Linked DNA regions of Maricaulis maris. Each later gene encodes a partner of the first gene's protein in a complex. Links are inferred from orthologs where the notes say so. Each region holds a gene or a part of one and is shown in the gene's direction. Other genes may lie near its edges.

Region 1 (7,494 bases):
GAGATGTTTGGGGTCGGACAGGACTTCCAGCTTCACCAGGTTCCAACCGCCCGCTTCACGGGCCAGGCGCAGCGTGCGCACCGCGTCTTCACCGGTGAAGCAGCCCGCCGTGTTGGGCAGGAAGGTGTGGTCGTCCGGCGAGATGAAATCGACCAGACGGGGCTCATCCGGATTGGACAGGTTCACCCGGCGAATCGCCACGGTGATCATCTCGGCTCCCGAAGCCACCAGCGCCTCGGCGTTCTGCGCATAGGTCGCGTACTTGCCCGTGCCGATGATCAGGCGCGAGTTGAAGGTGCGGCCGGCGACGACAAGCGGCTTGTCCTCGACCATAGCCTTTGCGGTCATTGCATCATCCATCTCATCCACCTCCGACAAACGCGACAATCTCGATCCGGTCGCCATCGGCGAGCGCGGTCTGGGCATAACCAGAACGCGGCACGATGGCCAGATTGCGCTCGACCGCAATCTTGCGACCGTCGAGGCCGAGGATCGTGACCAGGTCACTCACACATGTTCCGGGCTCGACCTGTCGGCCTTCCCCATTGACTGTCAGCTGCAGCATGGTCTTCGCTGGCCTTTCGTTGAGTCCCTCGTTAGACCCGTGGTAAATCCCGTTACGGATGCAAAGCAAGGCCATGACCCGACCCATTCACATCCTCAATGGTCCGAACCTCAATCTTCTGGGCGCGCGCGAGCCGGAAATCTACGGCGCACTCACCCTGGGCGAGATTGAACAGGCTTGCGCGGCACATGCGCGTGACTTGGGGTTCGACATCGTCTTTCGGCAGTCCAATCATGAAGGCGAGCTGATTGACTGGCTGCATGACGCAAACGTCAATGCGAGTGCAGTTGTTTTCAACCCGGCTGCATTTACCCATACATCGGTCGCTTTGCATGACGCCGTTCGCGCTATAGAACCTCCCGTCATCGAAGTTCACTTGAGTCAGACTGCAGCACGCGAAGCCTTCCGGCATCATTCTTACATCGCCCCTGCGGCGCGTGGATCGATTACCGGTCTCGGGCTGCAGAGTTATCTTCTGGGCATCACCGCCGCTGTCTCCTGTCTCGGCAACTGACGGAACCAAAGGTCTTACATCATGAGTTCTGATTCCCGATCCAGCTCCCCGATCAGCGCCGATCTCGTTCGCGAGCTCGCCGACATCCTTCGTGACACCGACCTGTCGGAAATCGAAGTCGAACGCGGTGACTTGCGTCTGAAGATTGCGCGTCAGGTCACGGCAGCGCCGGTCGTGCATGCGGTCGCCGCTCCGGCCCCGGCTGCAGCCCCGGCCGCTGCGCCGGCTGTGACGGCTGCGGCGCCGGCCGCGCCGGCCGACAATCCGGACGCCGTCAAATCGCCGATGGTGGGCACGGCCTACCTGAAGCCGAACCCGGATGCGTCTGACTTCGTGAAGGTCGGCGATCAGGTGAAGAAGGGCGATACCATCCTGCTGATCGAAGCGATGAAAACCTTCAACCCGATTACCGCGGAGAAATCCGGGACGGTGACGGAAGTCCTCGTCGCGGATGGCCAGCCGGTGGAATACGGCGAACCCCTCTTCGTCCTGTCCTGACGCGACCAGCAAGGCGAGCGACGACATGTTCGACAAGATCCTGATCGCCAATCGCGGCGAAATTGCCCTTCGCGTTCACCGCGCCTGCCGGGAGATGGGCATCCGCACGGTTGCGGTGCATTCCGAGGCCGACGCCAACGCCATGCATGTGCGCCTGGCCGATGAGAGCGTCTGTATCGGACCACCGCCGGCCAACAAGTCCTACCTCAACATCCCGGCCATCATCACGGCTGCCGAAGTGACCGGCGCCCAGGCGATCCACCCAGGTTATGGCTTCCTGTCGGAAAATGCCCGTTTCGCCGAGATCGTCGAAGCGCACGGCCTCGCCTTCATTGGCCCGACGCCGGCGCACATCCGCATGATGGGCGACAAGATCACCGCCAAACAGGCGGTCATGGATGCCGGCATTCCGGTCGTTCCGGGCTCCGAGGGCGGCGTCGAGACCTACGAGGACGCGGTCCCGATTGCCGAGTCCATTGGCTACCCGGTTCTGATCAAGGCGGCCTCGGGCGGCGGTGGTCGCGGCATGAAGGTTGCCGAGACAGCCGAAAAGCTCAAGGAAGCCATGGAAACGGCCTCGGCCGAAGCATTGGCGGCCTTCGGTGACGGCACCGTCTATATCGAGAAATATCTCGGTCGGCCGCGCCATATCGAGATCCAGATACTCGCCGACACGCATGGCAATGTGGTGCATCTGGGTGAGCGCGATTGCTCCCTGCAACGGCGCCACCAGAAGATCCTCGAGGAAGCCCCTTCACCGGCCCTCAATGACGAAGACCGCAAGAAGATCGGTGAGGTTGTCCGCAAGGCGATCGAGGCGATCGGCTATCGCGGCGTCGGGACCATCGAATTCCTGTGGGAGAACGGGGAATTCTATTTCATCGAGATGAATACCCGCCTGCAGGTCGAACACCCGGTCACCGAAATGATCACCGGCATCGACCTGGTGCGCGAGCAGATCCGCGTCGCCGACGGTCAGCCGCTCGATATCAAGCAGAGCGACGTCAAGTTTGACGGCTGGGCGATCGAGTGCCGGATCAATGCCGAGAACGCCCGGACATTTGCGCCGTCACCCGGCCTGGTCACGGACTTTCACGCGCCCGGCGGCCTTGGTGTCCGCCTCGATTCCGCCCTTTATGCCGGCTATGCCATCCCGCCTTACTATGACAGCTTGATCGGCAAGCTGATCGTCCACGGTCGGACCCGTCACGAGGCGCTTCTGCGCCTGCGCCGGGCCCTGGAGGAAATGGTGGTTGGCGGTGTGCAGACCACGATCCCGATCTTCCTCGAATTGCTTGAGGAACCGGATTTCGTGAGCGGCAATTATCACATCCGCTGGCTGGAAGACTGGTTGGCAAGCCGCGAGGACTGATCCCGCCCGCCAGCCAGCCGGAAGCAGGAGTTGGCATGCGCGGCTTCGGCCCACAGGAATTGCTCAACTGCTATGCGCGCGGTGTCTTCCCGATGGCGGAAGGCCGTGACGATCCGCGCATATACCTGCTCGATCCGGACGAGCGCGGCATCATCCCGCTCGATGATTTCCATGCCTCACGCAGTCTGCGCAAAGCCGTGCGTCAGGACCTGTACCGGGTCACCGTGAACCAGGCGTTTGAGGCCGTGGTCGAGGGCTGCGCAAAGCCCGCTCCGGGCCGCGAGGAGACCTGGATCAATGAGGCGATCATCCGCCTTTATTCAAGCCTGCACGAGGCTGGCTACGCCCATTCGGTGGAGTGCTGGTCCGGCGCCGATCTCGTCGGCGGCCTGTATGGGGTATCACTCGGGGCGGCGTTCTTCGGCGAGAGCATGTTTTCGCGTCGCCGCGATGCCTCCAAGATCGCGCTGGTCCATTTGATCGCGCGGCTGCGGGCCGGCGGCTACAGTCTGCTGGATACGCAATTCACCACCGAACACTTGGAAAGCCTCGGGGCCATCACGATCCCGCGCAGCGCCTATCGCGAGCGCCTCGCCGATGCCCTGATTTTCGAGGCCGACTTCGATGCCCTGCCGGAAAACGTCTCCGGCCGTCAGGCCCTGCAGTCGATCACCCAGACATCATAGACCGCATGTTCGAGCGGGTTCTGGGCCGGGCGCGATGCGAACATCCAGCCTGAAAAGATCTGCTCACCCTCGACATCGACACCAAAGCCGTCGGTCCGGCGATCATTGATCTGCAGGAAAGCATAGGTTTCCGGCGTCTCTTCCGGCGGGCGCTTGCGGCAGTATTGCGCGGTGATCGACAGCGCGCCGAACTGCACCGTGTCGCCGATGGCGACCTCGAAGTCGCGCGTGCGGGCGGTCACCTTGTCGAGCCCGCGCAGCACGACGATGCTGCCCGGCTGCGAGGACAGCGGACCGCGCTCTGCCGTGTTGTCGGGATCATCCCGGCGCAGGAGATCAGAAGTCTCGTCCGCAGACACAGACGAGCCGGAACCCGTGCTGTCCTGCGCCCAAACGGGGGCAGCCAGACCGAGCGCAACAATCAAGGCAAGTATGGAAGTTTTCATGGCAGCCACCCTGTCGCGGGATTGTGACGCGGTAAAGGCGAATTATGCCTCGTCCGGAGACCAGGCCTCGTAATCGCCCGTTGTCGACTGGCGACGGTCGCTGACGGCAAGCGAGCCGGTCGGGCGATAGGCGTGGACGGTGCCGGTGAGATTGGGATGGTGATCCTTCTCCCAGGACTGGCGGAAGAGCGGCGCGTCTGTGGGCACCTCGTCAAAGGTGTGGTGCAGCCAGCCATGCCAGTCGGACGGGACCCGCGAGGCGTCGGCATAGCCCTTGTAGATAACCCAACGGCGCTTCTGGCCCTGGCCATCCGGTCCGGTCTCGCCGGCTTCCTCGAAATAGCGATTGCCATATTCGTCCGAGCCAACCTGCTTGGCGCCGCGCATGCGCAGCGTCAGGAAGGTTCCCGGCGTGGCGTCTTTCCACCACACAAACAGCTTTGAGATCAGTCCGAACATTGTCAGCGGCTCCGAGTCGGTCGAGGCAGGCTTGGCCTATATGCCCCCGCGCGGCGGGCGGGTCCAGTGTTGAACGCGGCGGGTTTCAGGTCGCCGGGTCGGCGCGGTACACTTTGTGTTCGCCCGAGCGATTCGGGACATGAGAGGACAGTCGCATGCAGGTCTTCGGTCGCATTGCTGATTTCATCGCCGAGACAGCGTCCGCGGGCGCGACGGATACCCACGAGCTTGCCGAGTTTGACGGCGATCGCGATGCGGCGATGCCCGGGGAGCGCGACGTTACGACGCCGGCCGGGTGGAGCCTGACCGCCGCCCAGGGCCTTGCTGACCTGCTCACCACACCGCGGCCGCTGGCCACCAGCCCGCGCAAGGGCGCCAAGAGCTTCAGCAAGCTGACCCCGTCATGCGCCGACGGCGAGGAACGGGTATGCGAATCCGATTTCGCGACGGTTGTGCAGCGCCTGTCGGGTTCGCTGGCCTGGTCGGCGGCACGACAAGGGGCCTTCGCGAGCGATGCAGACGCCGATCTGTTTGCGGGTGAGCTCGCGGCCAGCCTCACCGGGCGTCTCGTCATGCCCGACGCCAATCTCATTCGCGAAGGCGGTGTCGATTGGGCCTATGGCGACCCGGTTGCCGACACGCCGGCGACGCCTTCACCGCTGACAATTCGCATCAACTCGCGCCAGGCGCCTGGCCAGTTGCGCCGGGTTGCTGAAACAGCCCTGCGCGCCTCGGTGCTGGACGTCGGTGCGCGGGTGACCCGCGACCGCCTCGAGGCCATTGGTGAGGCCGTGCGGCGCTGCTCCGGCGATATCGACGACTGTTTCGATCCGCGCCGCAACGCGGCCCTCGCCCGCGCCATGCGCCGGGCCCTCAAGGACGGGGTTCCCGAGGAAGCCGTGGAGCGTGCCCTCGCCCTCGCTCGCCAGGGTACCGATGATGACGCCCTGGCCGCGTTGATACCCGACGCCTTGGAAACACGCCCCGCCGTGCTGCACGTGCCCCGGGCCTTCAGCCAGGCCGTCGCCATGGGTGAGGACTGGACGTTCGAGCAGGACGGCGGGGCTGTTCCGGCCCGCGACCTCCGGACCGGGATTGCCCGCACCGTGTGGAGCTTCGGCACGCCATCGCTCGCCTTTCACGCCAGCCCTGACGAAACCGGCCCGACGATCCACATCAATCTGCCGGCCTTTCTCGATCGCCGGGACGGCTTCCAGGCCGAACTGCTGACCGACACGATCCGCTACTGGGCGATTGCGCTCACCCTGAGTGCGCCCAAGGGCGCCAGCTCGGCCGGGTCGATCGCGCTGAGCGGTGTCGGCGCGCTGCTGATGGCGGCGGGTCTGGCCTATGGCAGTGAGGGCGCGCGCGACACCATGGCCGCGATCACCCATCTGGCGACGCGCACCCTGCGTGAGGTGGCGATGGAGACGGGGGCCGCAGCGCCCGGGCTCGGTCCCGCCGTGCCGCTGGATGGGCTTCCCGGTCCCTTCAGGCTCGTCGGCGCCGCCCTGCGCACCGACGCGTCCCCCTTCCTGCCGAAGGCCGCCCTCGCCCGGCCTGGCCCGACCCTGACCTGCCGCGAGCCCGACGGCGATATCGCCAACCTGCTGGATGCGGACAGTTTTGGCGCAAGGCCGGTCAACGGTGTCATCACGGCCGATGCCGAGATGACCGGTGGCCAGCGGCTTCGGGACTGCGCTCGCGCCGGCCTGCTCGCACGGGGCCGCAGCGTCACCGAAGTCGAACGCGCCGAGGACCATGCGGCTGGCCATGGCAGCCTCCGAGGCGCCCCAGGTATCTCACTGGAAAACCTCATGGAACGCGGTGTCCCGGCGGACGCGCTCGAGCGCCTGGAAGACTCCATTGCCGAAGGCGCCTCGGTCCGCCACGCCCTCAATCGCTGGACGCTGGGCGACCGGACCTGCCGCGATGCCCTCGGCCTCACGGCTGACCAGATCGAGCGCGAAGGAAACGCCCTGTGCCATGCCATCGGCTACGACGAAGCCGCCATCCGCGCCGCCGATGCCCATGCGCATGGCACCGGCGACCTGGCCAATGCGCCAGACCTGTCGGCCGCCATCCGCGCCGTCTTCGATACACCGTCCGTACAGGACCAGATGTTGATGGCCGCCGCCATCGAAGCCCAGATCGGCGGAAGCTGTCAGACCAGCTTGGCCCTCGAGGGCGAGGCCACAATCGATGATGTGGCCGCCCTGATTGACCTCGGCGGAGAGCTCGGCCTTCGCGCGCTCAGCATTCGGCGCACGGCATCGGGTCTGTTCGATCTCCTGCCGGCGATTGACTTCGACAAGGGCGATTATGCCGCCGAAGCCCCGCCGACCGAACGCATTGTGGAGCGGACGGTCGAACGGATCGTCGAAAAGCCGGCCGCCCGACGCAAACTGCCTGATCGGCGAAAGGGCTATATCCAGAAAGCCAAGGTGGGAGGCCACAAGGTCTACCTCCACACTGGTGAGTTCGACGACGGGGAGCTCGGCGAGATTTTCATCGACATGCACAAGGAGGGGGCCGCCTTCCGCTCGCTGATGAACAATTTTGCCATCGCGATCTCCATCGGCCTGCAATACGGCGTGCCCCTTGAGGAGTTCGTCGACGCCTTCGTATACACACGGTTTGAGCCGGCCGGCGCCGTCGAGGGCAATGACTCGATCCAGCATGCGACCTCGATCCTGGACTATCTCTTCCGCGAGCTTGGCGTGTCCTATCTCGGCCGCGACGACCTCGCCGAACTGTCCCCCGATCGCGCCGACCCGGGCGGGCTGGGACGCGGTGTCGAGGAGGAGAAGCTTGCACAGGAAGATGCCGCAAAATTCATCTCTCGCGGCTTCTCACGCGGTCAGGTGCCGGACAATATCCTGATGTTCGCCAACGCGCCCAAACGGGCAGCCAGCGGTGGCGATGGCCAGGACAGCCAGGCCGGTCACTACGAG
Region 2 (3,415 bases), 1.5 Mb from region 1 along the record:
ACGACGACATCATCGCCTTCTTCAAGGAGAGTGGAAAAGGCTATCAGACGCGCATGAATGCCGTTCTGCGGGCGTTTGTGGATGCGAAGAAGAAGCGGGCGTGAGTGGGACTGTGACGCCGCAAGTCGTGATTAAGTCAGACTGCGCACGCTGCGGCGAAGATGTGTCAGTAGTGACACGCGTGTCGGGAGCAACATTGTGATCGGAGCGATTGTTATGACCAGCGCGCTCGGCCTCTCAAGCCAGGACTTTGAGAGTTCGATTGTGTTGATGGGAGGGTATCTGCCAACTCCAGCACACGTCGTATTTGGCCCCGACAACTCGGCCTCGATTGATCTGACGGGCACACTCAATCAACGGTTGATGATGCTGGGTCGACCTGAACCTGGCGTCATTGAGTTCCACATGGACCATTTGATCGCAGACCAGTGGCGCGTAGGGGAATCGGACGAGAACCTGCTCAAAGCCGTTAGACGCACACCAGACACGGGATGCGAAGAAGTCTTGCGGCTGGACCTGACGCGCGAAGGCGGTCTTCTCTGGCTGGACTACACGCTTAATCGCTCCCCAACCTGCCCGACCTCCAACCTTTGACGGGACAAGAATGACCAACCGCCTCACCACCCGTTTCGCGGAACTGTCCGCCTATAATCGTGCCGGATTTGTCGCCTACATGATGGCGGGCGATGGCGACAGCCAAGCGCTCCTGAACACGCTGCCGTCTGCCGGGGCCGATGTGATCGAGCTGGGCATGCCGTTCACCGATCCGGCAGCCGATGGTCCGGCGATTCAGGCTTCGGCGCTGCGAGCGCTGGAGGCGGGAATGACGCTGAAGGGCACGCTCGCCCAGGCTGCCGAATTCCGCAAGCGCGACACGGAAACGCCGCTGGTCCTGATGGGCTACGCCAACCCGATCTTTTCCATGGGCTGGGAGGCCTTCGCCAAGGCCGCGGCCAAGTCTGGCGTCGACGGTCTGATCTGCGTCGACATTCCGCCGGAGGAAGACACCGAGCTGCGCACCGCGCTCAACAAGCAGGACATCGCCCTGATCCGCCTGGCGACGCCGACCACGGATGATGACCGTCTGGCGACCGTGGTCGCCAATACGTCGGGCTTCGTTTATTACGTCTCCACGACAGGGGTGACCGGGGCCGGAACCGGCGTGGTCACCGAGGTTGGCGCTGCCGTCGACCGGGTCAAGGCCGCTTCGGGCCTTCCGGTCGCCGTCGGCTTTGGTGTTCGCGAGCCGGAACAGGCTGCGGCGATTGCCAAGCGGGCTGATGCTGTCGTGGTCGGATCGGCCATTGTCGACGCCATGCATGAGGGCGGCGTTGACGGGGCAACCGGCCTGGTGAAACGTCTGTCGTCGGCGGTCCATACCGCGCGGCGCCAGGGATAAGCGGCCAGCTGGCCGGAACGATTACGGGACCGACACGCATGACCGAAAAGTCGAATGGTTTGAACTGGCTGTCCAAGATCACGCCGCCGGGCATGTCGAAGATCTTTTCCAAGCGCGACACGCCGGACAATCTCTGGGTCAAATGCCCGATCTCCGAGGAGATGGTCTTCCACAAGGATCTGGAAGCCGGCCTCTTCGTGACGCCGGCCGGTCACCACATGCGGATCGCGCCAGCCTATCGCTTCCAGTTCACTTTCGACGGCGAGTACACCGAGATCGAAACCCCGGTCGTGGTCAAGGATCCGCTCAAATTCCGTGACGACAAACCCTACACGACCAAGCTGGCCGCAGCCCGCAAGAAGACCGGGCGCGATGACGCCATGGCGATTGCGACCGGCCAGATCGGCGGGCTTGACGCCGTTGTGCTGGTGCAGAATTTTGCCTTCATGGGCGGCTCGCTCGGCATGGCAGCCGGCGAGAGCTTCATCAAGGCGGCTGAGACCGCGATCGCCCGGAAGGCGCCGATGATCGTCTTCACGGCCGCTGGTGGCGCCCGCATGCAGGAAGGCGCGCTGTCTCTGATGCAGATGCCGCGGACCACGCTGGCGGTCGAGATGCTGCGCGAGGCCGGCCTGCCCTATATCGTCGTTCTGACGGACCCGACCACCGGCGGTGTGACCGCGTCCTACGCCATGCTGGGTGATGTCCACATCGCCGAGCCGGGGGCCCTGATCGGCTTTGCCGGACCGCGCGTTATCGAGCAGACCATCCGCGAGAAACTGCCGGAAGGCTTCCAGCGCGCCGAATACCTGCTGGAAAAGGGCATGGTCGACAAAGTCGTGCATCGTGCCGACCTTCCCGCTACATTGGCCCGTCTCCTGAGGGTCATGATGAAAAAGCCGGGCACGTCCATTCCTGCCTCCCTGGCACCGCCGCCAGCCGATCATGTGGTGAGCGACGGGGGAAGCCATTAGCACGCGTCGACAAGCACTCGATGACGCGCTGGCGCGCCTTGCACGCCTGCATCCCCAAAAAATTGACCTCTCCCTGGGCCGCCTCCAGCGGCTTTTGGCAGCGCTTGGCTCGCCGCAGGACAATCTCCCGCCAACCATCCATGTCGCCGGCACCAACGGGAAGGGCTCGATCTGCGCCTTCCTCGCCGAGATGGCCCGCGCCAAGGGCGAGCGGGTGCATATCTATACCTCGCCGCACCTGGTCAATTTCAACGAGCGCATCCTGCTCGACAGCAAGCCGGCCGATGACCACACCCTGATCGAAGCCTTCGCCCGCTGCGAGGCGGCCAATTTCGGCGAACCGATCACCTTCTTCGAGATCACCACCGCCGCGGCCTTCCTGCTGTTCTCGGAGCACCCGGCCGACCGGCTGATCCTCGAGGTCGGCATGGGCGGACGCCTGGACGCAACCAATGTCATCGCCAGACCGGCCCTGTCGGTGATCACACCGGTCAGTCTCGACCACCAGGAATTCCTCGGCCGTGAACTCGCCGATATTGCCCGCATCAAGGCCGGCATCTGCAAGTTCGGGGTCCCGACGGTCGTCGCCAACCAGTGCGCCGTCTCCGAGGCGGCCATTCTCGATGAAGCGCAGAAGGTCGGCGCACCAACCTATGTCTGGGGCCGCGACTATAACGCCTACATGCAGCACGGACGACTGGTCTTCGAGAACGAGACCCAGGTCTGGGACCTGCCGGCGCCGGGCCTTCTGGGCCCCCATCAGGTACTCAATGCCGGTGCGGCTGCAGCCTGCGCGGCGGTCCTGCAATGGCCCGAAGACGCGGTCGCCAAGGGTATCGGTGACGCTCGCTGGCCGGGTCGCCTGCAGCGCCTCACAACTGGACCGATCGGCGACCTCGCCCGCCAAGCCGATGCCGAACTCTGGCTCGACAGCGGCCATAACGAGGCGGCCGCCAAGGCGCTTTCCCACGCCCTGGCGGACATGGACGAGCGCGATGACCGCCCCCTCGTCATCATCGCCGGCTTCTCGCCGGACAAGGAT

The links.
Region 2: the proteins of accB (region 1) and accD are in contact, whole or in part, in a solved structure (PDB 8UXZ), measured with the Escherichia coli proteins. The link is inferred for Maricaulis maris from one-to-one orthologs.

Annotation. Positions count from the first base shown.
Region 1 is NZ_AP027270.1:1,668,945-1,676,438, forward strand. What follows is about bases 1-2,838. They hold accB (acetyl-CoA carboxylase biotin carboxyl carrier protein), read left to right. Parts: upstream 1-1,100; coding sequence 1,101-1,577; downstream 1,578-2,838. Other genes in these bases: AAA969_RS07760 (thiazole synthase), read right to left, coding at 1-348; thiS (sulfur carrier protein ThiS), read right to left, coding at 362-562; aroQ (type II 3-dehydroquinate dehydratase), read left to right, coding at 639-1,079; accC (acetyl-CoA carboxylase biotin carboxylase subunit), read left to right, coding at 1,603-2,838. Also shown: more of accC, read left to right, coding at 2,839-2,949; aat (leucyl/phenylalanyl-tRNA--protein transferase), read left to right, coding at 2,985-3,635; AAA969_RS07790 (DUF2155 domain-containing protein), read right to left, coding at 3,602-4,081; AAA969_RS07795 (NADH:ubiquinone oxidoreductase subunit NDUFA12), read right to left, coding at 4,124-4,540; AAA969_RS07800 (hypothetical protein), read left to right, coding at 4,696-7,494. UniProt on the Escherichia coli protein: This protein is a component of the acetyl coenzyme A carboxylase complex; first, biotin carboxylase catalyzes the carboxylation of the carrier protein and then the transcarboxylase transfers the carboxyl group to form malonyl-CoA.
Region 2 is NZ_AP027270.1:132,606-136,020, reverse strand. The notes cover bases 421-3,415. They hold accD (acetyl-CoA carboxylase, carboxyltransferase subunit beta), read left to right. Parts: upstream 421-1,458; coding sequence 1,459-2,373; downstream 2,374-3,415. Other genes in these bases: AAA969_RS00650 (folylpolyglutamate synthase/dihydrofolate synthase family protein), read left to right, coding at 2,369-3,415; trpA (tryptophan synthase subunit alpha), read left to right, coding at 605-1,399; AAA969_RS00665 (hypothetical protein), read left to right, coding at 421-594. Outside these bases: AAA969_RS00670 (BrnA antitoxin family protein), read left to right, coding at 1-104; more of AAA969_RS00665, read left to right, coding at 217-420.